2 regions of the Pseudomonas graminis genome follow, and region 2 is predicted to be linked to the other one. Evidence: predicted binding sites of a transcription regulator. Region 2 holds the regulator's gene; the other holds the start of a gene.
What was found. The regulator FliA, encoded in region 2, starts transcription of late flagellar genes. The targets are predictions, from matches to a motif close to CTAAAGTTTNNNNNNNNNNNGCCGNTAA.
Positions count from the first base shown of each region.

Region 1: FX982_RS08190 (methyl-accepting chemotaxis protein) is a predicted target of FliA. The motif match lies at 12,160-12,187, and genes of this name have one in related genera.

Region 1 covers NZ_CP053746.1:1,790,577-1,805,194, forward strand. The annotation lists gene FX982_RS08140 (cupin domain-containing protein) at 1-377, shown strand, start outside; gene FX982_RS08145 (DUF2845 domain-containing protein) at 386-688, shown strand; gene FX982_RS08150 (acetyl-CoA hydrolase/transferase family protein) at 794-2,716, shown strand; gene FX982_RS08155 (sulfite exporter TauE/SafE family protein) at 2,967-3,782, opposite strand; gene FX982_RS08160 (MBL fold metallo-hydrolase) at 3,866-4,750, opposite strand; gene FX982_RS08165 (xanthine phosphoribosyltransferase) at 4,941-5,510, opposite strand; gene rep (DNA helicase Rep) at 5,550-7,559, opposite strand; gene FX982_RS08175 (putative bifunctional diguanylate cyclase/phosphodiesterase) at 7,761-9,431, shown strand; gene FX982_RS08180 (NorM family multidrug efflux MATE transporter) at 9,612-10,994, opposite strand; gene FX982_RS08185 (LysR substrate-binding domain-containing protein) at 11,159-12,079, shown strand; gene FX982_RS08190 (methyl-accepting chemotaxis protein) at 12,298-14,274, shown strand; gene FX982_RS08195 (YifB family Mg chelatase-like AAA ATPase) at 14,540-14,618, opposite strand, start outside.
Region 2 covers NZ_CP053746.1:5,363,283-5,377,900, reverse strand. The annotation lists gene flhB (flagellar biosynthesis protein FlhB) at 1-340, shown strand, start outside; gene FX982_RS23860 (DUF3455 domain-containing protein) at 943-1,485, shown strand; gene FX982_RS23855 (sigma-70 family RNA polymerase sigma factor) at 1,597-2,160, shown strand; gene FX982_RS23850 (anti-sigma factor) at 2,157-2,888, shown strand; gene flhA (flagellar biosynthesis protein FlhA) at 3,622-5,751, shown strand; gene flhF (flagellar biosynthesis protein FlhF) at 5,763-7,106, shown strand; gene fleN (flagellar synthesis regulator FleN) at 7,225-8,058, shown strand; gene fliA (RNA polymerase sigma factor FliA) at 8,055-8,798, shown strand; gene FX982_RS23825 (chemotaxis response regulator CheY) at 9,038-9,412, shown strand; gene FX982_RS23820 (protein phosphatase CheZ) at 9,432-10,220, shown strand; gene FX982_RS23815 (chemotaxis protein CheA) at 10,365-12,677, shown strand; gene FX982_RS23810 (protein-glutamate methylesterase/protein-glutamine glutaminase) at 13,117-14,268, shown strand; gene FX982_RS23805 (flagellar motor protein) at 14,268-14,618, shown strand, end outside.

The DNA.
Region 1 (14,618 bases), 1.9 Mb from region 2:
TGGTGGAGTTCTTTTCCGAAGAGCTCGAACCCGAAAACCCGACCCAGGTGGTCTACAAAGCCAGTGAACTGATCGATATCTCGGACGGTGCCGTGACCATGAAACTGGTCGGCAAATCCCATCCGGGCCGGGCCATTGCGTTTCTTTCCGAGGTCTATCCGCCGGGCGCGGACACCGGCGTCGAGATGCTCGTTCACGAGGGTGAGGAGACCGGTATTCTGGTCGAGGGCCGTCTTGAGCTAGTGGTCGGTCTGGACACCTACGTGCTCGAAGAGGGCGACAGTTACTACTTCGAGAGCTCCCGACCCCATCGCTTTCGCAACCCGTACGACGTCCCTGCGCGACTCATCAGCGCGGCCACGCCGGCGAATTTCTGATCATCAATATGATTAACCGAAAACTGATCGTCCTCGGCCTGGCCGTCTTGCTCTTCGCTGCTACTGCCGACGCGACGATGCGCTGCGGCACGGCGCTTATCAGTTTGGGCGACACCGCCGATGTGGTCCGCCAGAAGTGCGGGGCGCCTGACAGCAGTGTTGATCAAATGCCTGCGCTGCGAAGCAACGGCGTACCCAGGCTCGGCTTTGCAAAGGTCAGTTTGTGGGTGTATGGCCCTCGTAACGGCGCAAAACAACACCTGCGGTTTATCGAGGACAAGCTGGTAGAGATCGAGACAAAGCGGGATTGAGTCGCCGACTGGCAGTCGTGTTTAAGGGCGCAAGCGGCGCAATGCAGCAAATCCCCTGAAGGCCCGGTCCAACCGCTATCAAATAACAAAATCAGGAGAGGCCGGATGCCGCATTCCTGCTCGATCGAGCAAGCTGTCGATCACGTGTTGGCTGAATTGCCGGCGCACATCCATATGGGTATGCCGCTGGGGTTGGGCAAGCCCAATCGCTTCGCCAACGCGTTGTACACCCGAATCAAATCGCTGCCCGATCGGCATCTCACTATCTATACCGCGCTGTGCCTCGGGCGTCCCGATGGCGGCGACGGTTTGCAGGGACGGTTTCTCGAGCCCTTTCTGGAGCGCGTCTTCGACGATTACCCTGAACTGGATTTCCTCGCCGACCTGCGCCGGGACAACCTCCCGCCCAATATTCACGTGCAGCAGTTCTTCATGCAGCCCGGCAGCCTGCTGGGCAGCGTCGAAGCGCAGCAGGATTACGTCAGCAGCAACTACAGCCACGCTGCGCGGGATATCAATGCCAATGGTTTGAATCTGATCGCACAATTGATCGCCCGCGACCCGCAACGGCCCGATCACCTCAGCCTGAGCTGCAATCCCGACATCACTCTTGACCTGCTGCCCCTGGTGGAAAAACGCCGTGCGGCGGGCGAACGCATTCTGGTGCTGGGCCACGTCCACTCGGATCTGCCGTATATGCAGGGCGATGCCGAGGTCGGCCTCGACACCTTCGACCTCCTGATCGAGTACGAAGAACGCAGCACGCTTTTTTCAACGCCAAACATGCCGGTCGGTATTCAGGATCATTTCATTGGCTTGTACGCGAGCATGCTGGTGCGCGACGGCGGCACGCTGCAGATCGGCATCGGCTCGATGGGCGACGCCCTGACCGCTGCCTTGCTTGCGCGCCAGGCCGATAACGAAACCTACCGCGCATGCCTGGCCGAGCTGGACGGCATCTCCACCTGGAAGCCGTTGATCGAGGCGCAAGGCGGGGTGATGCCCTTCGCCACCGGGCTTTATGGCTGCAGCGAAATGCTGGTCAACGGTCTGCTGGTGCTGCTGGATGCGGGAATCATCCGGCGGAAGGTGTACGCCGACGTCGAGCTGCAGCAAATGGCCAACGACGGGGTTCTGGACGAATCGGTTTACAGCGACGGCGTGTTGATTCACGGCGGCTTCTTTGTCGGGCCGCGCAGCTTCTATGAGCGGCTGCGGGAATTCACGCCGGCGCAGATCGCGCAGATCAACATGACTGCGATCAGCTACATCAACGAGCTATACGGCAATGAGACGCTCAAGCGCCTGCAACGGCGGGATGCGCGTTTCATCAACAGTTGTTTCACGGTCACGTTGCTGGGCGCAGCGGTTTCAGATCAGTTGGCCGATGGCCGGGTGGTGAGCGGTGTCGGCGGGCAGTACAACTTCGTCGCTCAGGGCCATGCGCTGGAAGGCGCGCGCTCCGTGCTGATCCTGCGCAGCTGGCGTGAATCGGGCGGGGAGGTCAGTTCCAATATCGTCTGGGACTATGCCCACACGACGATCCCCAGGCATCTGCGTGACATCGTCGTCACCGAATACGGAATTGCCGATCTGCGCGGCAGGACGGATGCCGCGGTGATCGAAGCGCTGCTCAATATCAGCGACTCACGCTTCCAGCCGGGCCTTATCGACCAGGCGCAAAAGGCCGGCAAGCTGCCGAAGGATTTCCGCCTTGATCCGCTGTTCAGCCAGAACACGCCCGAGCGGCTGAAGGACATCCGCGACCAGTTCCCGTCGCTGTTCATCGAATACCCGTTGGGCAGCGATTTTACGGCTGAAGAGCGCGATCTGCTGCGCGCGCTGAACTGGTTGAAGAGCAAGTTCAAGCTCACGGAAATCATCGAGTTGGGCAAGGCCACGCTGGAGGCCCCTGACGCGAGCGCTTATCCGGAGCATCTGCAGCGCATGGGCCTTGATCATCCACAGGGGCTGCGAGAAGAGCTTTATCAGCGGCTGGTGCTGGCGGGGTTGCAAGCTACGGCCTAAGTCCGTTGTCTTTTGGAGGCGTAGGAACGCGCTGGGGGGGTGTCAGCCAACATCCATGTCACAGACCCACCGCCTTCGCGACCGTCGTAACCTCCGATCGCTCCTACAGTGGATTTGCGCCCGGCCCGGATTGTGAGTACCCGCACAAACCTGCAGGAGTAACCGGGGTGGCGCTCCACCTGGCGCGCGAATGGGGTGTGTCAGGCAACATTCATGAGACTGCCCCATCACCTTTACGAGCTACACCCGCTCAGCCGAGGGTTTTGATCACCAGCAATACAGCGGCGAAAAAGCCGCTGACCGCAAACAACTGCTGCAACCTCGGGCCGGCGAGGTAGCGGCTGATCTGCCTGCCGGCCATCAGTCCGGCGACGGCCCCGGCGGCGAACGGAAGCCCTACTGACCAATGCATCGCGCCGCTGATGCTGGCCGTGATCACGCTGCCGGTGGAGACCAGTGCGATCACCGCCAGCGACGTGGCGACGATGCTCTTCATCTCAAGGTCGGTGTATCGGGTCAAGGCGGGCACGATGACAAAGCCGCCACCCACACCGAGCAATCCGGACAACAGCCCGGCCAATGCGCCGGTCGCCGCCAGGGAACGTGCGCAAGGCAGGGTCCAGCGCAGCCGACCCACCAGCGGATTGACCACGCAGGGCCTGAACGCGCCTCGCTCTGGCGGCTCTCCATGGCGCAGTTCGTGAGCGGCTTTGCGGTAGATCCGCGCGCAGACATAAAACAGAAGCAGGGCAAACCCCAACGCCAGCGGCGCATTGGGCAGTTGATGCGCCAGCCAAAGGCCTACCGGCGACAGCGCAATACCAATGATCGCAATGAAGATGGCCGCGCGGTAGCGGACGATGCCTTGGCGCAGCCCAAGCGCTGCACCGACGGCCGAAGCCAGCCCGACGGCCAGAAGGCCTACCGGCGCGGCTTCGATCATTGTCAGGCCAAGCCCGAAAACCAGCAGCGGCACTGCGAGAATGCCGCCACCCGCGCCCGTCAATCCCAATACAGCGCCAATGATCGTACCGAGGCCGGCTCCGATCAGTTCGTGTTCATTCATCGTAAGGGAGCAAGTTCCGTGGGGGCTGTCAGGAGGTGGCTGTTCAGTGTGTGAGCGCGCCTGAGCGGCGCGCTGTGCAGACATTACAGCGCATTGATCGGAACTTTCAGGTAGCGCACGCCATTATCTTCCGCCTCTGGCAGGTTGCCGCCGCGCATGTTGATCTGCACCGAAGGCAGGATCAGCACGGGCATGTCGAGGGTGGCATCGCGCTTCTCGCGCATCTCGACAAAAGCGTCCTCGGCAATGCCTTCGCGCACGTGGATGTTGCTGGCGCGTTGCTCGGCGACGGTGGTCATGAACATCAATTCACGGCCGTTGGGCAGATAGTCGTGGCACATGAACAGGCGCGTTTGTGGCGGCAGGCTGAGAATCCGGCCAACCGAGCGAAACAGCGTGCGCGCATCGGCACCGGGGAAGTCGCAACGGGCGGTGCCGTAGTCGGGCATGAACAGCGTATCGCCGACAAACGCCACGGCTTCATTGCCAGCCTCGATCACGTACGTCATGCATGCCGGCGTATGGCCGGGGGTATGCATGGCTCGGGCCTGCAGCGTCCCGATCTGAAAATGCGCGTCATCTTCCAGCAGCCGGTCGAACTGGCTGCCGTCCCGGGCAAAGTCACCTTTGGCGTTGAACAGCGTGCCGAAGACTTTTTGCACGCGGGTGATGTGGCTGCCAATCGCAACGGTGCCGCCGAGCTGTTCTTTCAGGTAGGCCGCCGCCGAGACGTGATCGGCGTGGACGTGGGTTTCCAGAATCCACTGCACCGACACGCCCAGCTCGCGAACCCTGTCGATCAGCCTGTCTGCGGACTGCGTGCTGGTGCGCCCGGATTTCGGGTTGTAATCCAGCACGCTGTCGATCAACGCGGCTTGAAGCGTGGAGCGGTCAATGACCAGGTAACTGATGGTCGAGGTCTGCGGATCGAAAAACGCCTCTACGCTCAGTTTTTCGCCAATTTCCATAACGTGTCTCCTGTTCTACTGACCGCACGAAATCTGTGGGAGTCGAGCCTGCTCGCGAAGGGGTCGGTACATTCACCGTAACCTCTGCGCCTGATAGCCCGTATTCATGAGCAAGCTCACTTCCACGGGGTTGCGTATTTGCAGGCCTAAAGCGCGGTATCAGCTGCGCTACCCCCAAGGTGAATCTGGATCAAACGAACGTCACAACGCCATCTTTCAGCGACTGCACGCGCGCCAGTGACTCTACACGATAGCCCTGACCGTCCAGTTCGGCGCGGCCGCCCTGGAACGACTTCTCGATCACGATACCCAGGCCGGCGACCGTTGCGCCCGCTTGCTTGATGATCGAGATCAGCGCCTGGGACGCCTTACCGTTGGCCAGGAAGTCGTCAATGATCAGCACCCGATCGCTGCTGTTCAAGTGACGGGTAGAAATGGCGATGGTGCTTTCGGTCTGCTTGGTGAACGAGTAAACCGACGCGGAAAACATGTTTTCAGTGAGGGTCAGCGACTGATGCTTGCGCGCGAAGATCACCGGAACGCCCATCTTCAAACCGGTCATGACCGCAGGGGCGATACCCGACGCCTCAATGGTGACGATTTTTGTGATGCCCGAGTCGGCAAACAGCGTGGCGAATTCGTCGCCGATCTGCTGCATCAACACCGGGTCGATCTGATGGTTGAGAAACGCGTCGACCTTCAATACCTGATCGGAAAGCACGATGCCTTCGTCGCGAATTTTCTTGTGCAGTGCTTCCACGTGTGTGGTCCTCAGAGCGCGATGTGCGCGAAATGAACGTTATCTTTTCAGCATGGCGCGTATGTCCGCCAGGGCTGTGTTGCCGCGTACGGCTTTGACTTCGACGGGCGTGTCATCGTTGCCTTCCCAGGCGAGATCGTCCGGCGGCAGTTCGTCGAGGAACCGGCTCGGCAGGCAGTCGATGATTTCGCCGTACTGCTTGCGCTTGGCCGCAAAGGTGAACGCCAACGTCTGCCGCGCGCGGGTGATGCCCACGTAGGCCAGGCGGCGTTCTTCTTCGATGGTGTCGGCCTCGATGCTGGAACGGTGCGGGAGGATTTCCTCTTCCATGCCCATGATGAACACGTACGGAAACTCCAGCCCTTTGGAGGCGTGCAGGGTCATCATCTGCACGCCTTCAGCGCCGTCTTCCTCTTCCTGCTGACGTTCGAGCATGTCGCGCAGGACCAGTTTGCCGATGGCCTCCTCGATGGTCATGCCGCCTTCTTCGTCTTTCTCCAGCGTGTTCTTCAGCGCCTCGATCAGGAACCACACGTTGCCCATGCGGTAGTCGGCGGCCTTGTCGCTGGAGCTGTTCTGACGAATCCAGTTTTCGTAATCGATGTCCATGACCATGCTGCGCAAAGCGGCAATCGGGTCCTGCGTCGCGCATTGCTGGCGCACGCCGTCCATCCAGTGCTTGAAGCGTCTGAGGCGGTCGGTGAAGCGTGCGTCCAGATGTTCGCCCAGGCCGATCTCGTCGGTGGCGGCGTACATCGACACCTTGCGCTCGGTCGAGTAGTTGCCCAGCTTTTCAAGGGTGGTCGAGCCGATTTCGCGACGCGGCACGTTGATCACGCGCAGGAAAGCGTTGTCGTCGTCCGGGTTCACCAACAGGCGGAAATAGGCCATCAGGTCTTTCACTTCCTGGCGGCCGAAGAAGCTGTTGCCCCCGGACAGCCGGTACGGAATCTGATGGTGCTGTAGCTTCAGCTCGATCAACTTGGCCTGATAGTTACCGCGATAGAGAATCGCGAAATCGCTGTAAGGCCGGTCGGTGCGCAGGTGCAGGCTAAGAATTTCGATGGCCACGCGCTCGGCTTCGGCGTCTTCGTTCTTGCAGCGAATCACGCGGATTTCGTCGCCGTGGCCCATCTCGCTCCAGAGTTGTTTCTCGAACGCGTGGGGGTTGTTGGCGATGAGCACGTTGGCGCAGCGCAGAATACGGCTGGTGGAGCGGTAGTTCTGCTCCAGCATCACCACTTTCAACGACGGGTAATCGTCCTTGAGCAGCATCAGGTTTTCCGGCCGCGCGCCACGCCAGGCGTAGATCGACTGGTCGTCGTCACCCACAACGGTGAACTGGCAGCGCGTGCCGATGAGCATTTTGACCAGCAGGTACTGGCTGGCGTTGGTGTCCTGGTATTCGTCGACGAGCAGGTAGCGCACTTTGTGCTGCCACTTTTCCAGAATGTCGGCGTGCTCTTCGAACAGCTTCACCGGCAGCAGAATCAGGTCGTCGAAATCCACCGCGTTGTACGCCTTGAGCGTGCGCTGGTAGTGGCTGTAGACGATGGCGGCGGTCTGCTCCTTGGGGTTGCGCGAATTGGCAAGGGCCTCGGGCGGCAGGATCAGTTCGTTTTTCCAGGCGCCGATCATGTTCTTGATCTCGTCGACGCCGTCGTCGCCCGAGTACTCCTTCTGCATGATGTCGGTCATCAGCGCCTTGACGTCGGTCTCGTCGAAGATCGAGAACCCGGGCTTGTAGCCCAGACGGGCGTGTTCCTTGCGGATGATGTTCAGGCCCAGGTTGTGAAACGTCGAAACGGTCAGGCCGCGTCCTTCGCCAGCGCGCAAGAGGGTTCCGACACGCTCTTTCATCTCCCGCGCTGCCTTGTTGGTAAAGGTCATGGCGACGATGTACTGGGCTCGGATGCCGCAGTTCTGGATGAGGTGGGCAATCTTGCGTGTGATCACGCTGGTCTTGCCGGAGCCAGCGCCGGCGAGCACCAAAAGAGGGCCGCCGACGTAGTTCACGGCTTCCTGTTGCCGGGGATTGAGTCGGGACATGGGGAAAAATGGGGCTGCCTGGAAAAGGGCGGGCATTTTAACAGGGTCAGCGGATTGTGCAGCCACCGTCCGACCCTATGATGCGCCGCGCTATCTATATTTCGCCGTTTTGTTACATTTGCGTATTGCGGATGATTCTCGCGTTTGACGACCCTCATTCGAGGGTGCGCCAAGGTCTTTACGTTTGTGTGGGGAGTTAGCTTGTCTACGCCTGTCGAACCCTTGCGTTTGCTGCTTTTGGCGGACTCGCCCGAATGGCCGGCATCGTTGCGCGAGTGCCTGGCGCCGCTCGGAGACGCCGCTGTCCTTGACTGCGCGTCGAGCTGGGGCGCTGTTGGCCATCAAGCAGACCTCGCAATCCCCGGAATCCTTTTCACTACTGAAGCCCTTCAGCCCGCGGCCGGCCAATGCAACTGGCCCACCGTATTGCTTTTTGACACAGAGCCGGAGGAAGAGCCCGTCGGTGTCAGCGACTGGCTGGTGCGCGACGCGCTCACTCCGCAGGCCTTGCGCCGCTGTCTGCGTCATGTGCGCGAACGGGGCGTGCTGGAAACCACACTCAATCGCCTCGCCGAGCAAGATCCCCTCACCGGCATCGCCAACCGACAGGGCTTCCAGACGCTGTTGGCTGCCCGGCTCGCCGAGTTCGACGGCCGAGGTCTGGCGCTGGGGCATCTGGACCTGGACAACTTTCGCCGAGCCAATGACGCGCTGGGCCATCAGGCGGGGGATCGGCTGATCCTGCAAGTGGTCGCCCGGCTGAAGAGCCAGCTGGAGGCATGCGATCAACTGGCGCGACTGGGCAGCGATGAATTCGCTCTGCTGATCGACACACGACGCGCTCCAGAACGGGCGGAGTCCATCGCCGAGCGCATTACCGAAGCCTTGTCCGAACCGTATTGGGTCGACGGCGAAAGCCTGTTGATCGGCTGCAGCCTTGGCATCGCTTATGCGCGCCTTAACGGCGGCGCCGATCCGTTGATGTGGCACGCGCACATCGCCATGCAGCAGGCCAAGGGCACTCAGGGCTGCACCTTTCATGTCTTCAACGAACGCATCAACCGCAATGCCCGCAGTCTCGCCGATCTGGAAAGTGAGCTGCGACGGGCCTTGCGTCGCGATGAGCTAGAGCTGCATTACCAGCCACGCCTGTGCCTGAATACCGGGCACATCCTGGGACTGGAGGCACTGGTGCGATGGCGCCACGCCGAACGCGGTTTGCTACCGCCGAGCGAGTTCGTGCCGCTGGCCGAGCAAAGCGGGCTAATCGTGCCGCTGGGCTATTGGGTCATCGCCCGTGCCCTGCGCGACATGCAGGCCCTGCGCGAAAAAGGCGTGCCGCCGCTGCACATGGCGATCAACCTGTCGTTCCGCCAGTTTCAGGACAACCAGCTGCTTGCGACGCTCAGCCGCTTGATCGCCGACCGCGGCATTGACGCGCAATGGCTGGAATTTGAACTGACCGAAACAGCCGTCATGCGCCGCAGTGACTTGGTCAAACAGACCATGGACGCGCTGGGACGCCTGGGTGTGCGCTTCTCGCTGGACGATTTCGGCACCGGGTTTTCATCCTTCGTTCACCTCAACAGCCTGCCGATCACGCTGCTGAAGATCGACAAGAGCTTCGTTGGCGAAATGGAGCAGCGTGAGGAAAACCGCAAGCTGGTCCACGCGATGATCAACCTGGCCCACAACCTCAGCCTCGAAGTGGTGGCCGAAGGTGTCGAAACTCCTGAGCAACTGGCATTGCTGCGCAGCTTCAATTGCGATCAGGCTCAGGGCTTTTTGATCAGCCACCCGCTGGCATTGCCGGAGCTGATGGAGTATCTGGCGATGGATCAGAGCAAAGGGATTGCGCTGCAGAGCCAGTGAGCGGCGGCTCGTTCTTTGAACACACCTCGGAGTGATTCTGTAGGAGTGAGCTTGCTCGCGAATGCATGGGGTCAGCCGACATGGATGTCACAGACCCACCGCCTTCGCGACCGTCGTAACCTCCGATTGCTCCTACAGTTGGGTTTGTGACCGCCCCGGATTGTGAATACCCGCAGAGGCCTATCCCATCACCACAACGCCGGTCGCCTCTTTGCGCAGCAGCCGCGCGGTCTTGCGCTCGAATGCCCAGGTCAGTGCGACCGCTGAGCAGAGCAGGCCGATCGCCAATCCCCACCACACGCCCACCGCGCCCTGGTTCGCCAGAAACCCGAGGCCCCACGCCAACGGCGCGCCGACCACCCAGTAGCTCGCCAGTCCGATCAGGAATGTGGTCTTGGCGTCCTTGAACCCCCGGATCGCACCCATGGCAATGGTCTGCGTGCCGTCGAGAATCTCGAACCATGCTGCGATCGCCAGCAGCTTCACCGCCAGCTCGACCACACCCTGGTATTTCGGATCGTTGACGTCCACGAACAAACCGATGACGGCGTGGGGTGCAACCCAGAACAGAATGCCGAACGACAGCATCAGCAGCCCGCCGAAACCAATCCCCATGCGTCCGGCGGTGCGCGCCAGCAACAGATTCCCTGCGCCGTAGTGCAAACCGATGCGCATGGTCACCGCGTAGGAAATCCCGACCGGGACCATGAACGCCATCGATACCGATTGCAGGGCGATCTGGTGCGCGGCCATCTGGGTACTGCCCATGGCGCCCATGCAGAACGCCGCAAAGGTAAACAGGCCGACTTCCACCGCATACGTACCGCCGATGGGCAGGCCCAGACGCCACAGCTCTTTCAGGCAGCTGCGTGAAAGTTTCATCAGTTCTTTGTGAAGGGGATACGCCGCGTAGGCGCTGTGATAACGAATGTGCAGCGCAAGCGCCAAGGCCATGGCGTTGGTGACAATAGCGGTGACCAGGCCAATGCCCATCAGGCCCCAGTGCGGCAGGCCGAACAGCCCGTGGATGAACGCATAATTGAGCCCGAAGTTCAGGGCCACGCCCACCAGACTGATCACCATTACCGGGGTGGCACGCCCCAGTGCGCTGGTGAAACCGCGCAGGGCCATGAAGCTCAGCAGGCCAGGCAGCGCCAATGGCAGCGTGATCAGGAACTCACTGGCCATGTGTACGTTAGCCTCGTCCTGACCGAAGTGCAGCAGGATCGGCTCAAGGTTCCACAGGATCAGCGCAGCAATCAACGCCATGCCCCACGCCAGCCACAAACCGGCCTGGGTCAGGCGGGTGACGCCGGCGTGATCATTCGCGCCCTTGCGGATCGCGACCAGTGTACCGACCGCTGCCATGACACCGACGCAGAAGAACGACACGAAGTTGTAGCTCGCCGCGCCCAGCCCGCCACCGGCGAGGGATTCCGGGCCCAACTTGCCCATCATCACGGTGTCGGTGAATACCATCAGCATGTGCGCCATCTGCGAAGCAATCAGCGGCCCGGCCAGACGCAGGATGATCCACAGTTCTTTGAAGGCGTGCTGGTGCATGGTCTTTGCGCTCGGGTTGCGGGTGTTGGCAGGCCGGTCATTGTGGGGATTCAGCCAGGGATGCACAAAGGGATAAATAAGATCACTCGCATGAGTAAAACTCATCCTGCCATTTTTGCAGTAGAGTGACCGGAGTCGTCCGGCCGCCTCAGGAATCCCCGCTGATGTCTCGCACTCTTCCGCCTCTGTATGCCCTGCGCGCATTTGAAGCCGCTGCGCGACACAGCTCGTTCACGCGCGCCGCTGAAGAGCTGTCGATCACCCAGAGTGCGGTCAGTCGGCATATCCGCACGCTGGAAGAGCATTTTGCCTGCCGTCTGTTTCGCCGCAATGGTCGCAACCTGCAGCTCACCGAGGCCGCACGGGAATTGCTCCCGGGCGTACGTGAAGGATTTTCTGCCCTGGAGCGAGCGTGCAGCGCGCTGATGGCGGAGGAGGGCATTTTGCGCATGAAGGCTCCTTCGACCCTGACTATGCGCTGGCTGCTGGCGCGGCTGAGTCGTTTTCGCCACTTGCAAGTGGGTAACGAAGTGCAACTGACCAGCGCCTGGATGGACATCGACAGCGTCGACTTCACCCAGGAGCCGTTCGATTGCGCGGTGTTGCTCAGCCATGGGCATTTCCCGCCGGAATGGGAGGCGACGTATCTATTCCCGGAATGGCTGATTCCCGTGGGCGCGCCGACCCTGCTGGATGACGCGCCGTGGGATGCCGAGCGACTGGCCGGCGCCGAACTGCTGCACCCCACGCCTGACCGTCGCGACTGGCGCCGATGGCTGGAGCGCATGGACTTGTCTGACCGGGTCTCGCTCAAGGGCGGGCAGGTATTCGACACGCTTGAGTTGGGCATGATCGCGGCGGCCCGGGGTTACGGCGTTTCCATGGGCGATCTGCTGATGGTGGCGGAGGACGTTGCTCAGGGAAGACTCAGCCTGCCCTGGCGTACGGCGGTGGTCAGCGGCGAGAACTATTACCTGGTATGGCCCAAGACTCGACCGGGCGGTGAGCGTATGCGCCGGCTCAGTGACTTTTTGCAGGGTGAAGTGCAGGCGATGGAGCTGCCGGACGTGACGATTCTGGAGTAAGCCGCAGAGCGCAGGCTTATTGAAAAAGGGCGCCGAGACTGTCAGAAAAGGAAATAATTCCGTCCATAAAGGGGGTTGGACTCAAGTATTTCTTTTGTCGGCCGAAGGTGTAATGCAGAGCCGGTTCACCTCAATCGGTTCATCGATCCCCTCTATTAGATTCGTCCGAATGGTGTTCCTGAGATCAGGACGGTCCAGTCGTTCGGCAAGGAGCTCCAATGTCTCAGCCTCGCGCCCGAATTGCCTCGCAACTCGGCATCGCCCTGGCCGTTATTCTGGCCGTCGTCATCAGCGGCAGTACGCTATTCGCCTTGCGCTCTCTGGACTCGGCTAACCTGGTCATTCGCGAAGAGCACATGAGCAGCGAAGCCCGGTTGCTGGCCGACCAGTTGAACACGTTCCACAGCACGCTGCGTGACAGCACCCAGCGTTTAAGCGGCCTGTTCGAAAAGCGCTTTTCGGGCGGTTTGAGCGTCCAGGCCGATCAACAGATCGCGGTTGCGGGCGTGCAGACTCCTGCGCTGCTGCTGAACGGTACGGCATTGAACAACGACTTCACGGAAGTCGATGATTTCAAGAAAATGACGGCCGGCGTGGCGACGGTCTTTGTGCGCAGCGGCGACGACTTCGTGCGCGTCAGCACATCCCTGAGCAAGCAGGACGGCTCACGCGCCCTCGGTACCTCGCTGGATCACAAACATCCCGCCTACGACAAGCTGCTCGCCGGCCAGGGATACGTCGGTCGCGCGCTGTTGTTCGATCGCTTGTACATGACTCAATACAGCCCGGTGCGTGACGCCAGCGGTAAGGTCATCGCCGTGCTGTTTGTCGGTTTCGACTACACCGACGCGCAGAAAGCGCAGTTCGACAACCTGAAAAACTTCCGCATCGGCTCCACCGGCTCGCTGGCTCTACTCGACGAGCAGAGCAAATGGCTGGTGGCACCAGCGGGCGTGAAGGATCTGGATCAGGCAAGCACCACCCTGGCCGAGTTCGCCAAGACGCCAGGCGTTGGGCGGTTCTGGCAGGACGCCGGTGAAGACTTCTACACCGTCGGCGAGAAGTTTGCCGGCGGCCCGTGGACGGTTCTGGCGACGATGCCCAAGGATGAAATCAGCGCAGTGACCTGGAGCGTCGGCACGCAACTGGCCATCGGCAGCCTGCTGGCGATGCTGATCGCTGTCGCTGCCGCAATCTGGCTGCTGCGCAGCAAGCTGCGGCCGCTGTCGGCGTTGGTGAGTCAGGCCGAAGCCCTGGGTGCCGGTGATTTGAGCGCGCGTCTGAACGTTTCCAGCCATGACGAAATTGGTCAGCTGGCGGGTAGCTTCAACAAGATGGGTCAGGCGCTGGAAACCATGGTGTCCCACATCCGCACAGCAGCGCTGGAAGTCAGCAGTCGTGCCAACGCGTTGTCCGGTCTGTCGGGCGGTGCTTATGAAGGGATGGAGCAGCAATCCGGCGAAATCACCAGTATGGCCGGCGCGGTGGAGGAGTTCAGCGCCACGGCCCTGACCATCGCCGACAACATGGGCACCACCGAGCGCATGGCCCAGGGCAATGCCCAGCAGACGCGTATCGGTCGTACGTCCATGGAGGAGGCATCGGCCTCGCTGGAGCAAATTGCAGGCTCGCTGAGCAGCACCGCGACGGTGATCGATACCTTGGGCCAGCGCTCGCAGGAGATTGGCGGGATTGTCAGCGTCATCACGTCGATTGCCGAGCAGACCAACCTTCTGGCCCTCAATGCCGCCATTGAGGCAGCACGCGCTGGTGAGCAAGGCCGTGGTTTTGCGGTGGTAGCGGATGAAGTCCGCAGCCTGGCATCTCGTACGCGCCAAGCCACCGACGAAATCTCCGGCATGATCAGCAGCATCCAGCAAGAGACCAGCAATGCGATCAACACCATGCAGCAAGGCAACGCGCTGATGCAGGAAGGCCTGTCGCGCAACGCCAAAGTCGCCGCAGCCCTGGCCCAGATCGACGAACAAAGCCGATCGGCTGGTGAGCAATTCACTTCCATCACCACCGCGACCCAGGAGCAGAGCAACACGGCAACGCTGCTCAGCGCCAACCTGCAAAGCATCGCCCTGGCGAACAGCGAGCAACGCGAAGTCGTGTCCAACCTGGCGATCACGGCTCAAGAGCTGAACGCGGTGGCAGCTGACTTGCAGAAGGAAGTGGATCGGTTTCGGTGAGGCTGGAGCGTTTCAGAATCGCCAGAGCGGAGCAGTGTTGGAGTGAGCAAACTCACTCTCATCAAGCAACACCGCAGATGGATCTGGCGATACACGCGTTGTGGGAGTGAGCTTGCTCGCGAAGAGGCAAGAACATCTGCTAAATAATCAGCGGTTGAGATGCCGCCTTCGTGAGCAAGCTCACTCCCGCACGTGTTGTACATGCTGCGCGACAGCGCGGTGCTGAACGACAGGGTATCTCCCGCCGTGGCATAGGTAGTCGGTTTTAATTCGTCGAAGGCCGATACTGCAGCGCCTCGGCGATGTGGCATCGGGCGATGGCGTCCACCTTCTCCAGATCAGCG
Region 2 (14,618 bases):
TATCACGAACCCGACGCATTATGCGGTGGCGTTGAAGTATGACGCGGAGCGGGGCGGTGCGCCGATTCTGTTGGCCAAGGGCAGTGATTTCATGGCGTTGAAGATTCGGGAGATTGCGGCGCAGCATGAGATTCTGTTGTTGCAGTCGCCGGCGCTGGCGCGGTCGATTTATTACAGTACGGAGTTGGATCAGGAGATTCCGGCGGGGTTGTATCTGGCGGTGGCGCAGGTGTTGGCGTATGTGTATCAGATTCGGCAGTATCAGGCGGGGCGTGGCAAGCGGCCTGATCCGCTCAGGGATAATCTGCCGATTCCGCCGGATTTGAGGCGGGATTCGTAGGGCTTCTTCAGGATCTTCTAGATCAAAAGCGTCTGCCTGGGGGCAGACTGTTTCGCCTTCGGCGAGTTACTTGATAAAGCCCCAAGTAACCAAGGGCTTGTGCTCCTGGTTGGGCCCCTCCTGCGTCGGGGTTCCTTCACTCCGGTCTCGCTCCGTGGGCCCGCGCCGAACGGACATCCATGTCCTGACGGCGCTCTCGCCGCATCCATGCGGCTCGGCCCACTGCGCGAGACCTGCGTTCAGCCTGCACCCAAGTCGCGATTGGGGGTTACTCAACCTTTTGCGTACGAAGATCAAAAGCAGATCAAGTGCAAGATCAAGTGCAAGATCAAAGGCTTCCCGGCTAAAGCCAGTCCTACGGGTGCGCGCGGTCTGTTAGTGGGACCGGCTTTAGCCGGGAAGAGGCCTGTTCAAGCGCTGACGTTTTTTGCTCATGCCTGATCGTTCCCATGCTCCGCGTGGGCATGCATCCCATGACGCTCCGCGTCGTCTCGCACTTCACTTCGATTATTTTTTCAATCCGCTGCATCCAGTTCGTTCTCCCCTGGGTAGTACAGGTAGTAGCGATGGCTGCTGACCTGTTTATCTAATGGAGTGATGGCATGAACGCTAAAACATTACTGGGCTCGTTCGGTGTTTCGTTGGCAGCCACTTGCCTGTTGGTCACGGCGCCGGCGGCTTATGCGCAGATGGCGTTGCCTGATGCGGTGAAGGTGCCGGACGGTCACAAGATAGCAATGGAGGCAGTGGGCGTCGGCGAGATCACCTATGAGTGCCGCGACAAGCCAAACGCCGCCGGCCAGACCGAATGGACGTTCGTCGGCCCGAAAGCGGTGTTGAATGATCGCAGCGGCAAGCAGGTTGGCACGTACTTCGGGCCGCCGGCGACGTGGCAGGCTGCTGACGGTTCGAAGATCACCGGCACCCAGCTCGCTGTCGCGCCTGCCGGGACGGGCGATATTCCTTATCAGTTGGTCAAAGCCAACCCTGCGGAAGGCAAGGGCGCGATGAGCAATGTCAGTTACATCCAACGCGTGGCGACCAAAGGCGGCATAGCGCCAAAGATGGAGTGCTCGATGGCGACCAAGGGTAAGCAGGAAATTGTGAAATACCAGGCGGACTATATTTTCTGGGCCGCCAAGTAGACCAACGTCCCACGTCCTGCCGCGTCGCTGACGCACAAAGTCATCTACGCTGCACCGACGCAACCCCGGCCTTTGGGTCGGGGTATTTCTTTTCGTTGGCGGTTGAACATTTTGTCCTTACCTGAAGACTGTTTTGACTACGAAGCCTGTCTGGCCGCCTGTGCCAAGGGCGAGCGACGGGCCTTGCACGACCTCTACACCCAGGAAAGCGCACGCCTGCTCGGCGTCGCCAGGCGGATCTCCCGCAGTGACGCGCTGGCAGAGGACATCGTGCATGACGCCTTCATTAAAATCTGGACCCGCGCGGGTAGTTTCGACTCGGAGCGAGGCTCTGCCCGTGGCTGGATTTTCAGCGTGACACGGCACCTGGCGCTGAACTTCATGCGGGATAACGCGAACACCCTTCAGGTCAGCGAGCAGAGCGAAAACGCACTGCTGGCCGAGGCTGCACTGGTGTCCGCAACCCAAGCCGACACCTTCGAATACAGTGCCCGCTCGGGACGTATTTTCGGGTGCCTTGAACAGCTGGAACCGGCGCGGCGCAACTGCATTCTTCATGCGTACGTCGACGGCTACTCGCACTCGGAAATAGCGCAGAAAGTCGGCGCGCCGCTGGGCACCGTAAAGGCCTGGATCAGACGCAGTCTGGTGGCATTGCGGGAGTGCATGGGATGACAGGCTATCCGTCAAAAGACAGCGCCGACGAACTGGACGCACTGGCCAGCGAGTACGTGTTGGGCACACTGCCGGCCGAGCAACGCCTCGATGTCCAACACCGCCTCGGCACGGACGCCGCTTTGCGCGCAGCGGTGGACGCATGGGAAGGGCGCCTGTTGGCCTTGACCGAGCTCGCCAAACCGCAGACGCCAAGCCCGCAGCTGTGGGATCGCATTGCGCGCAGCGTCAGCAGCCATGACCGCCGATCTCCTGTACAGGCGCCGGCCGTGAAGTCGCGTTCATGGTGGGATCTGCTGCCGTTGTGGCGCGGGCTGGCCGGCGCAGGACTCGTCGCGACGCTGCTGCTGGGCTCGATGCTCCTGACCCGAACCGCCCCGGTGAACCCCACAACTTACCTCGTGGTACTGGTCGCCCCACAAAACCAGGCCCCCGGCTGGGTGATCCAGGCCAATAACCCGGAAGAAATCCAGCTGATACCCCTGGGCGCCACCCCAGTCCCCGCCGACAAAGCCCTCCAGTTCTGGACCAAGGCCGACGGCTGGCAGGGGCCCGTGTCCCTTGGCCTGGTCAAACCTGGCCAGACCCTCTCCATCCCCGTAAACCAACTGCCCCCGCTGCAACCCAACCAACTCTTCGAACTCACCCTCGAAAACCCCAACGGCTCTCCGACCGGCAAGCCCACCGGCCCGATTCAATTCATAGGGCGGGCTGTGAAAGTGATCTGAACCGGCTGGACGCGGAGCGTCGGGGGCGGCATTCCCACGCAGAGCGTGGGAACGATCTCAGGCCGGTGCGCGACGCCAGATTTGTGTTGTCGCACCTGACGCCTTCCCGGCTAAAGCCGGTCCCACTAAAACCAGCGCGTGCATTCAGTGAAATGGGTGGTGGTCACACAGGCCTCTTCCCGGCTGAAGCGGGTCCCACAAAAAGCAGCGCGTGCATTCAGTGAAATGGGTGCTGGTCACACTGGCCTCTTCCCGGCTAAAGCCGGTCCTACCAAGCGTAAGCGCGCTTTTGATCTTCATGCACAAAAGGTCCAGACACCACAAATCGCGACTTGGGTGCAGGCCGAACGCAGACGATGCGCAGTGGGCCGAGCCGCAGGGATGCGGCGAGAGCGCCGTCAGGACATGGATGTCCGTTCGGCGCGCGCCCACGGAGCGTCGTCGGAGTGAGGGAATCCCGACGGAGGATGGACCTAGCCAGGAGCAGGCACCCTTGGCTGCTCTTTAAAACCAAGAGGGGGGTGCTTTTCCAAGTAACTCGCCGAAGGCGAAACCGAGGCCGTTAGGCCGACGCTTGTGATTTTGGCGTACTCAGCCACGACCCAGATCTCAAATCTAAATACTGGCACTCTGATATTTTCAACCCACTCCCAAATGTTGGACCCCTTCTTGCAATAACCCCGATACAACGCTTCGGCGTCAAAAGATTGATTTAACGCGCAGGTGCCCATCGGTGGAACGCTCACAACTCATCTCCCACGCCAGAACCGGATTGATCGGCCTGGGCCGTGGACAACTTGGCGTCCCGCTACTGCTCCTCGTCATGCTCGCCATGATGATGCTGCCCATGCCGCCGTTTCTGCTGGACGTCTTCTTCACCTTCAACATCGCCCTGTCCATCGTCGTCCTGCTCGTCTGTATCTACGCCCTGCGGCCCCTCGACTTCTCCGTATTCCCGACCATCCTCCTCGTCGCCACCCTGCTGCGACTGGCCCTCAACGTCGCCTCCACTCGCGTCGTCATGCTCCACGGCCAGGACGGCCACGCCGCCGCCGGTAAAGTCATCCAGGCGTTCGGTGAAGTCGTCATTGGCGGCAACTACGTCGTCGGTATCGTCGTCTTCGCCATCCTCATGATCATCAACTTCGTCGTCGTCACCAAAGGTGCCGGCCGCATCTCCGAAGTGAGCGCACGCTTCACCCTCGACGCCATGCCCGGCAAACAGATGGCCATCGACGCCGACCTCAACGCCGGCCTCATCGACCAGCCCGAAGCCAAACGCCGTCGTCTCGAAGTTGCCCAAGAAGCCGAGTTCTACGGCTCCATGGACGGTGCCAGCAAATTCGTCCGCGGTGACGCCATCGCCGGCCTGCTGATCCTCTTCATCAACCTTATTGGCGGCATGCTGGTGGGCATCTTCCAGCACGGCATGAGCTTTGGCGACGCCGGCAAGGTCTACGCACTCCTGACCATCGGTGACGGTTTGGTGGCGCAGTTGCCTTCCCTGCTGCTGTCCACTGCAGCCGCGATCATGGTGACCCGTGCGTCCGGTTCGGAAGAAATGGGCAAACTGGTCGGCCGCCAGATGTTTGCCTCCCACAAGGCACTCGCTGTCTCCGCCGGGATCATGATCGTCATGGGCCTGGTTCCGGGTATGCCGCACTTCTCCTTCATCAGCCTCGGGCTGGTGGCCGCTGGCGGTGCTTACCTGCTGTGGAAGAAAGAGAACCAAGTCAAGCTCGCCGCGGTGCAAGAGGTCAAGCGTCAACAAGAGCTGCTGCCGTCGCCGACCCGGGCGCAGGAATCCAAGGAACTGGGCTGGGACGACGTCACCCCGATCGACATGATCGGTCTGGAAGTGGGCTACCGCCTGATTCCGCTGGTGGACCGCAATCAGGGTGGTCAGCTGCTGGCGCGGATCAAGGGCGTGCGCAAGAAGCTCTCCCAGGAGCTGGGTTTCCTCATGCCGACCGTGCACATCCGCGACAACCTCGACCTGGCGCCCAGCGCCTATCGCCTGACCCTCATGGGCGTGACCCTGGCCGAAGCCGAGATTTACCCCGACCGCGAACTGGCCATCAACCCCGGTCAGGTATTTGGCAGCCTCAACGGCATCACTGCCAAGGACCCGGCGTTTGGTCTGGAAGCCGTCTGGATTGAAATCAGCCAGCGCGCTCAGGCGCAGTCCCTCGGTTACACCGTGGTGGACGCCAGCACGGTGGTGGCAACCCACTTGAACCAGATTCTCTACAAGCACTCTCATGAATTGATTGGCCACGAGGAAGTCCAGCAATTGATGACCCTGCTGGCCAAGGGATCGCCAAAACTGGCGGAAGAACTGGTGCCGGGCGTGCTGTCCCTGTCGGCCCTGCTGAAGGTGCTCCAGGCGCTGCTCGCCGAACAGGTGCCGGTTCGCGACATCCGCTCCATCGCTGAAGCCATCGCCAACAACGCCGCGCGTAGTCAAGATACCGCCGCGCTGGTGGCTGCGGTACGGGTCGGATTGTCCCGCGCAATCGTCCAAAGCATTGTCGGCATTGAGCCGGAGCTGCCTGTCATCACGCTTGAGCCAAGGTTGGAACAGATCTTGCTAAATAGTCTGCAGAAGGCAGGTCAGGGTCAGGAAGAAGGCGTTCTCCTCGAACCGAGCATGGCTGAGAAACTTCAGCGCTCGTTGATCGAAGCGGCGCAGCGTCAGGAGATGCAGGGGCAGCCGGTTATTTTGTTGGTCGCAGGTCCGGTTCGCGCCATGTTGTCCCGCTTTGGACGGTTGGCTGTACCGAATATGCATGTTTTGGCTTACCAGGAAATTCCTGACAATAAGCAAGTCACCATCGTAGCGACTGTCGGGCCCAACGGCTGAGGTAGTGAGTCATGCAAGTTAAGCGTTTTTTCGCCGCCGATATGCGACAAGCCATGAAACTGGTTCGCGATGAGCTGGGCGCTGAAGCTGCCATCATCGGGAACCGGCGGATCGCCGGCGGCGTGGAACTGACCGCCGCTCTGGATTACAAGTTGTCTGCGTTGGCGCCGCGTGTGCCGAACATCGAACTCGAAGAAGAATTGCGCAAAACCCAGTCGCGCATCGTTACCGCTCAGGCTGAGCTGACCCACCGCAGCGAGCTGGACACTGTCGCCAACCGTCAGTTGTTCGCCGGCCTTGCGATGGATGACAGCAAGCAGATTGAACCGACGCTGGAAGAACCGTTTCGCCCGTCGATCCACGCTGCTGTGGCTGCCGAGCGTGCCGAGCGCAACGCCGAGCCGGCCGTGGGCGACCGCGCCTACGAAGCGATGCGCTCCGAATTGAACGGCCTGCGCGAATTGCTGGAAGTCCAGCTGGGCTCGCTGGCCTGGAACCAGCTGCAAGGCAGCCGTCCACAGCAGGCCAACCTGTGGCGCCGTCTGCAACGCGTCGGCCTCTCCGGCCCGCTGTCCCGCGATCTGCTGGCGATGGTGCCGGACTCGAACGATCAGGCCCACACCTGGCGCATGCTGCTGGCCCATCTGGCCCGCATGATTGCCACGCCCGATGTGGAGCCACTGGAAGAGGGCGGTGTGATTGCCATGGTCGGCCCTGCCGGCATGGGCAAAACCACCACGCTGGCTAAACTGGCAGCCCGATATGTGTTGAAATACGGCGCGCAAAATATCGCGCTGGTGAGCATGGACAGTTTCCGCATTGGCGCTCAGGAACAGCTGAAAACCCTGGGCCGGATCCTCAATGTACCGGTTACCCACGTCGACCCGGGCCAGTCCCTGGCTCAGGCGCTGGAGCCGCTGTTGCGCAAGCGCGTGGTCTTGATCGACACCGCCGGCCTGCAAGCCAGCGATCCGGCCCTGCGTCTGCAACTGGAAACCCTCGCCGGCCGTGGCATCAAGGCGCGCAACTACCTTGTGCTGGCGACAACCAGCCAGAAGCAGGTGCTGTCAGCGGCTTACCACAGTTATAAACGTTGCGGCCTGGCCGGGTGCATCCTGACCAAGCTCGACGAAACGGCCAACCTGGGCGAAGTGCTCAGCCTGGCCGTGACACACGAACTGCCTGTGGCCTATCTGACCGATGGCCCACGGATACCGGATGATCTGCATTTGCCGCGTCGGCACCAGTTGGTGAGCCGGGCTGTCAGTGTGCAGATGCAGGAGGAGCCAAGCGAGGAAGCGATGGCGGATATGTTTGCGGATCTTTATCACAGCACCGGCAAGCGCGCGGGCTAGGTGAAGAAAATGACAGTGGAATTTTCCTGCATCGATGGTCTGCCAGGCATTGTTCAGACACTGAACGTGCAGCCCGACATGTGGCTTAGGTCTAAGCAAGACAAGGTAAACAATTAACATGGGCAGCATGCATCCCGTACAGGTTATCGCGGTGACCGGTGGCAAAGGTGGCGTAGGCAAGACCAACGTTTCAGTGAATCTTTCACTGGCGCTGGCCGAGCTGGGACGTCGCGTCATGTTGCTGGACGCCGATCTGGGTCTGGCCAACGTCGACGTATTGTTGGGGCTGACCCCCAAACGCACCCTGGCTGACGTCATCGAAGGGCGGTGCGAGCTGCGCGATGTCCTGCTGCAGGGCCCGGGCGGCGTCCGCATCGTGCCGGCGGCGTCGGGCACCCAGAGCATGGTCCACCTGACCCCGGCGCAACATGCCGGGCTGATTCAGGCGTTCAGTGACATCGGCGACAACCTCGACGTGCTGGTCATCGATACCGCCGCCGGCATCGGCGAGTCGGTGGTGAGCTTCGTGCGCGCAGCCCAGGAAGTGCTGCTGGTGGTGTGCGACGAGCCCACGTCGATCACGGACGCCTACGCCCTGATCAAACTGCTCAACCGCGATTACGGCATGAACCGCTTCCGCGTCCTGGCCAACATGGCCCAGAGCCCGCAGGAAGGGCGCAACCTCTTCGCCAAGCTGACCAAGGTCACCGACCGCTTTCTCGACGTTGCCCTGCAGTATGTAGGCGCCGTGCCGTACGACGAATGCGTACGCAAGGCCGTGCAGAAACAGCGCGCCGTGTACGAAGCGTTTCCGCGTTCCAAATGTGCGCTGGCGTTCAAGGCCATCGCACAGAAAGTCGACACCTGGCCGCTGCCGGCGAACCCGCGCGGTCACCTGGAATTTTTCGTAGAACGCCTCGTGCATCAAACCAGCGCAGGGCCCGTCTCATGACAGCAAGTGGCTATCGCATGTACAGCAAATCGTCCAAAGACTCCCAGTATGAGCTGATCGAGCGTTATGCCCCGCTGGTCAAACGAATCGCCTACCACTTGCTGGCGCGTCTGCCGGCCAGCGTGCAGGTCGAGGATTTGATCCAGGCGGGCATGATTGGCTTGCTCGAGGTTTCGACCAAATACGACTCCACCAAAGGGGCCAGCTTCGAGACGTACGCGGGTATTCGTATCCGTGGCGCGATGCTCGACGAAGTGCGCAAGGGGGACTGGGCGCCGCGCTCGGTCCACCGCAATACGCGCATGGTCAGTGACGCGATTCGTGCAATCGAAGCAAAAACCGGCCGTGACGCTAAAGATCACGAGGTTGCTGCCGAACTTGAAATGAGTCTCGACGATTATTACGGGATTCTGAACGATACCCTGGGCAGCCGCCTGTTCAGTTTCGACGACCTGTTGCAGGACGGCGAACACGAAGGGCTGCACGAGGACGGCGCGAGCCAGTCCCTGGAACCGTCGCGGGATCTGGAAGACGAGCGCTTCCAGGCTGCGCTGGCCGAGGCCATTGCCAACTTGCCGGAACGTGAACGCCTGGTGTTGTCGCTGTACTACGACGAAGAGCTGAACCTCAAGGAAATCGGTGAGGTTCTGGGGGTCAGCGAGTCGCGGGTCAGCCAGCTGCACAGTCAATGCGCGGCGCGGTTGCGCGGTCGCCTTGGCGAGTGGCGCGCACGTTCCTGAATCAGGCGCGGGCCGCGAGGCCTGCGTGTTGCTTGTAAGACCGGCTGTGCAGGACGTGAGCGGAAGCAAAAGAGACACGGCAGGAGTCGGTCGAACCGGGTCGTGGATGATCCGGTTTCGCTGCGCTCGTCCCGGTCGATTCCACCCCTTTTCATGTTCGGCGCAGCCGGTATTGATTGAATGCGCGTTCAGGTGCTGAACGCGTTAAAGACTGCTTGGAGGTCGAATTGGACAAGAACATGAAAATCCTCATCGTTGATGACTTCTCAACGATGCGGCGGATCATAAAAAACCTGTTGCGTGACCTTGGGTTCACCAACACGGCCGAAGCAGATGACGGACTCACCGCATTGCCGATGCTGCAAAGCGGCGCCTTTGACTTCCTCGTCACTGACTGGAACATGCCGGGCATGTCCGGCATCGACCTGTTGCGGCAGGTGCGTGCCGACGAGCGTCTGCGCAGCCTGCCGGTGCTGATGGTCACTGCCGAAGCCAAGCGCGAGCAGATCATCGAAGCTGCTCAGGCCGGTGTGAACGGCTACGTGGTGAAGCCGTTCACCGCGCAAGTGCTCAAAGAGAAAATCGAAAAGATATTCGAGCGCGTCAATAGCTGATGTCCGCTGCGAGGGCGCTATGGATTCCAAAGATTCGACAATGGGTGACTTTGAGTCAACCCTGAAGAAACACGCACAAGAGCTGGTCGCGAGCCTTGAAAAAGGCAAGTTCGGCGACGCCGTGCAACTGATCCATGAGCTTAACCAGACCCGCGACCGTGGCCTGTATCAGGAAGTCGGCAAATTGACGCGCGAGCTGCACAGCGCGATCGTCAACTTCCAGATCGACCCGAACATGCCGCAGGCCGAGGAGGTCTCCCAGATCACCGACGCCACCGAGCGGCTGTCGTACGTGGTCAGGCTGACCGAAAACGCGGCCAACCGGACGATGGACCTGGTGGAGCTGAGCACGCCGTTGATGAGCGGGCTCAGTGCTGACGCCAAGTCGTTGAGCGAAGATTGGGGACGCTTCATGCGCCGCGAGATCAGCGCCGAAGAGTTTCGTGATCTGGCCCGCCGCGTCGATGTGTTCCTGACCCGCAGCGAGAAGGAGACCGCCGAGGTTTCCGCGCATCTGAACGACATTCTGCTGGCCCAGGATTATCAGGACCTCACCGGTCAGGTGATCAAGCGCGTGACCACGCTGGTCACCGAAGTCGAGCGCAACCTGCTCAAGCTGGTGCTCATGGCGAGCCAGGTGGACCGCTTCGCGGGCATCGAGCACGACCAGGAAGTGTTCCGTCAGCAAAAAGAACAAGAAAAACTTCACTCCAAGGGTGAAGGTCCGCAGATTCATGCCGATAAACGTGAAGACGTTGTATCCGGACAGGATGATGTTGACGATCTGCTATCCAGCCTCGGATTCTGATTCGGTCACTCTGTTTCGGACTTCAGGTTTTCTGTGAAAGTGGCTGCTGGACCCGCGCGCCAATGCTTCGACGAAAGCAATGCGCGCAGGCCGTCAGTGCAGCCTCCGGATCGGTTTGACGGTTAATTTTAGGAGCACCCCCCAATGAGCTTCGGCGCCGATGAAGAAATCCTTCAGGATTTTCTGGTAGAGGCCGGCGAGATTCTCGAGCTGTTGTCAGAGCAGTTGGTCGAGCTGGAAAGCCGGCCAGATGATGCGGACCTGCTCAATGCAATTTTTCGCGGTTTTCACACTGTAAAAGGGGGCGCCGGCTTCCTCCAGCTCAACGAGCTGGTTGAATGCTGTCACATCGCCGAGAACGTGTTCGACATCCTGCGCAAGGGTGAACGTCGCGTTGACTCGGAGCTCATGGACGTGGTGCTCGAAGCACTCGACACCGTCAACAGCATGTTCGGTCAGGTGCGCGAGCGTTCCGCCGTCACCCCGGCCACACCTGAACTGCTGGCCGCGCTGGCACGCCTGGCGGAGCCGGCCTCAGCCGAAGAAATCGCTGCAGCACCGGTGGTTGAAGAACCGGTCGCTGAAGCGCCGTCCGAAGACATCACCGATTTCGAGTTCGAACAGCTTCTGGATTCGCTGAATGCCGTCAAGGCTCAGGCGGCAGGGGCGCCTGCGCCGGCTGCACCTGCACCAGCGGCTCCCGTTGCAGCAGCACCTGCGGCACCGGCTGCCGCGCCAGCCGGTAATGCGGCCAGCGATGAAATCACCGACGCCGAATTCGAATCGCTCCTCGATCAGCTGCATGGCAAAGGCCAGTTCGCCGTCGATGCCGTGCAACCGCCGGCCGCTGTAGCGCCGTCTGCCGCACCGGCCAGTGACGAAATCACTGACGATGAATTCGAGTCGCTGCTGGATCAGTTGCACGGCAAGGGTTCGTTCTCGCCGGATGCCGTGGGTGCAGCTGCTCCCGCTGCGCCTGCTGCCGCTGCACCTGCAACACCGGTTGCGCCAGCTGCAGCGTCGAAAGCCGCAGCATCGGACGAAATCACCGACAACGAATTCGAAGACCTGCTGGATCAGTTGCACGGCAAAGGCAAGTTTGAACCTGCCGTCGCTGCCGCAGCACCCGCTGCTGCACCGGCCACCAAGCCAGACCCCGCTGCCAAAGCTGAACCGGCGAAACCGACGCCTGCTGCCGCCGCTCCGGCGAAAGCGGCTCCTGCCGCTGCGCCTGCCCCGGCTCGCGCTGCCGCTCCCGCGCCCAGCGAAAAACCGCCGTCTGAAGCGGAAACCACCGTGCGCGTCGACACCGCGCGGCTGGACGAAATCATGAACATGGTCGGCGAACTGGTGCTGGTGCGTAACCGCCTCGTGCGTCTGGGCGCCAATAGCGCTGACGAAGCCATGTCCAAGGCCGTGTCCAACCTGGACGTGGTCACCGCTGACTTGCAGACCGCGGTCATGAAGACCCGCATGCAGCCGATCAAGAAAGTGTTCGGCCGCTTCCCGCGACTGGTCCGCGATCTGGCACGTCAGTTGAAGAAAGAAATCAGCCTTGAACTGGTGGGTGAAGAAACCGACCTGGACAAGAACCTCGTCGAGGCTCTGGCCGACCCGTTGGTCCACTTGGTGCGCAACGCTGTCGATCACGGTATCGAGTCGCCGGAAGAGCGGGAAGCATCGGGCAAGCCCCGTAACGGTCGTGTGATTCTGTCGGCCGAACAGGAAGGCGATCACATCCTGTTGTCGATTTCCGATGACGGCAAAGGCATGGACCCTGCGGTCCTGCGTGCCATCGCCGTGAAGCGCGGCGTGATGGACAAGGACGCCGCGGATCGCCTCAGCGACACCGATTGCTACAACCTGATCTTCGCGCCGGGCTTCTCGACCAAAACTGAAATTTCCGATGTGTCCGGGCGTGGCGTGGGCATGGACGTGGTGAAAACCAAGATTGCCCAGCTCAACGGTTCGATCAACATCCATTCGACCAAGGGCCTGGGCTCAAAGATCATCATCAAGGTGCCGCTGACCCTGGCGATCATGCCGACGCTGATGGTCATGCTCGGCAATCAGGCTTTTGCCTTCCCGCTGGTCAACGTCAACGAGATCTTCCATCTGGACCTGTCGACCACCAACGTCGTCGATGGTCAGGAAGTGGTGATCGTCCGCGACAAGGCCCTGCCGCTGTTTTACCTCAAGCGCTGGCTGGTCAGTTCGGCGGCCCACGAGGAGCAACGTGAAGGCCACGTGGTGATCTTGTCGGTCGGCACCCAACGCATCGGCTTTGTGGTCGATCAGTTGGTCGGCCAGGAAGAAGTGGTGATCAAGCCGCTGGGCAAAATGCTGCAAGGCACGCCGGGCATGTCGGGCGCTACCATCACCGGTGACGGCCGCATCGCCCTGATTCTCGATGTGCCAAGCATGCTCAAGCGCTACGCGGCACGCCGGATCGGTTAAGCAGGACTGGCTTGAGTAGGGCGGCTTGCGATGTCTGTAAGGGCCTTGCGATGTTCTGTAGGACCGGCTTCAGCCGGGAAGAGGCCGGTGTGGACACCGTGAATTTTGCGGCGTGACATCCGACGCCTTCCCGCGTAGGACCGGCTTTAGCCGGGAAAGGGCCGGTTTGGACACCATGAATTTTGCGGTGTGGCAACTGACGCGTTCCCAGTAGGACCGGCTTCAGCCGGGAAGAGGCCGGTGGGGACACCCGAAGTTGTGCGGAGTGACATCCGACGCCTTCCCGGCTGAAGCCGGTCCCACAGGTCTAGTTCCTGCAGGTCCTGTTTCAAGCGCGAAAAACGGTCTCACTGGCCTGTCTCGTCTCGCCAATGTGACCCAAGCTACGTGATTCAGGGCGCGCCGACCTTCAGGGTGACGCGCGCTCTTTGGAGTGTTTATGGCAGTCAAGGTTCTCGTCGTGGACGATTCGGGTTTTTTCCGACGTCGTGTCTCGGAAATTCTCTCTTCGGATCCCACGATCCAGGTGGTCGGTACTGCCACCAATGGCAAGGAAGCCATTGAACAAGCCCTGGCCCTCAAGCCCGACGTGATCACCATGGACTACGAAATGCCGATGATGGATGGCATTACCGCGGTCCGTCACATCATGCAGCGCTGCCCGACCCCGGTATTGATGTTTTCCTCCCTGACCCACGAAGGCGCCCGAGTGACCCTCGATGCGCTGGACGCTGGCGCGGTGGATTTCCTGCCGAAAAACTTCGAAGACATCTCGCGCAACCCCGAGAAGGTCAAACAGATGCTGTGCGAGAAAGTCCACAGCATTTCCCGCAGCAACCGTCGTTTCAGCGGTTACGGCAGCGCGCCTTCTGCCACGTCGGCACCGGCGCCATCTGCTGCACCCGCTGCACCGCGCAGTACCTCTGCCGAAACGCGACCGTCGCGTCCGGCACCCGCCCCTGCGCCTGCCCGTGCAGCGGCGCCGACGTCCCATCACCCCGCGCCAACGTCGGGTGCGCCCAAGCGCAAAGCCTACAAACTGGTGGCGATCGGCACGTCCACCGGTGGCCCCGTTGCCTTGCAGCGGGTGCTGACCCAACTGCCCGCCAACTTCCCGGCGCCCATCGTGCTGATCCAGCACATGCCGGCCGCCTTCACCAAAGCCTTCGCCGAGCGTCTCGACAAGCTGTGCCGCATCAGCGTCAAGGAAGCCGAGGACGGCGACATCCTGCGTCCCGGGCTGGCACTGCTGGCACCTGGCGGCAAACAGATGATGGTCGACGGTCGTGGCGCGGTGAAAATCCTGCCCGGTGACGAACGCCTCAATTACAAGCCCTGCGTCGACATTACCTTTGGCTCGGCAGCAAAATCCTACAGCGACAAAGTCCTCGCCGTCGTCCTCACCGGGATGGGCGCTGACGGCCGTGAAGGCGCGCGCCTGCTCAAGCAGAGCGGTAGCCAGATCTGGGCGCAGGACGAAGCCAGTTGCGTGATTTATGGGATGCCCATGGCGATCGTCAAAGCCGAGCTGGCCGACGCCGTTTACAGCCTCGACGATATCGGGCGCCACCTGGTTGAGGCCTGCAGCTGATGGATGTCTTGACGCTTATCGGGATCATTCTGGCGTTCGTCGCGATCATCGGCGGCAACTTCCTTGAAGGCGGGCACCTGGGCGCGCTGCTCAACGGCCCGGCTGCGCTGATCGTGCTCGGCGGTACGCTGGCGGCCTGTCTGGTGCAGACGCCCATGAGCGCGTTCAAGCGGGCAATGCAGATCTTCATCTGGATTCTGTTTCCGCCGCGCATCGATCTCGCCGGTGGCATTGATCGCGTCGTATCCTGGAGCCTCACCGCGCGCAAGGAGGGCCTGCTCGGCCTCGAAGCCGTGGCGGACTCGGAACCCGATGCCTATTCGCGAAAAGGCCTGCAGCTGCTGGTCGAC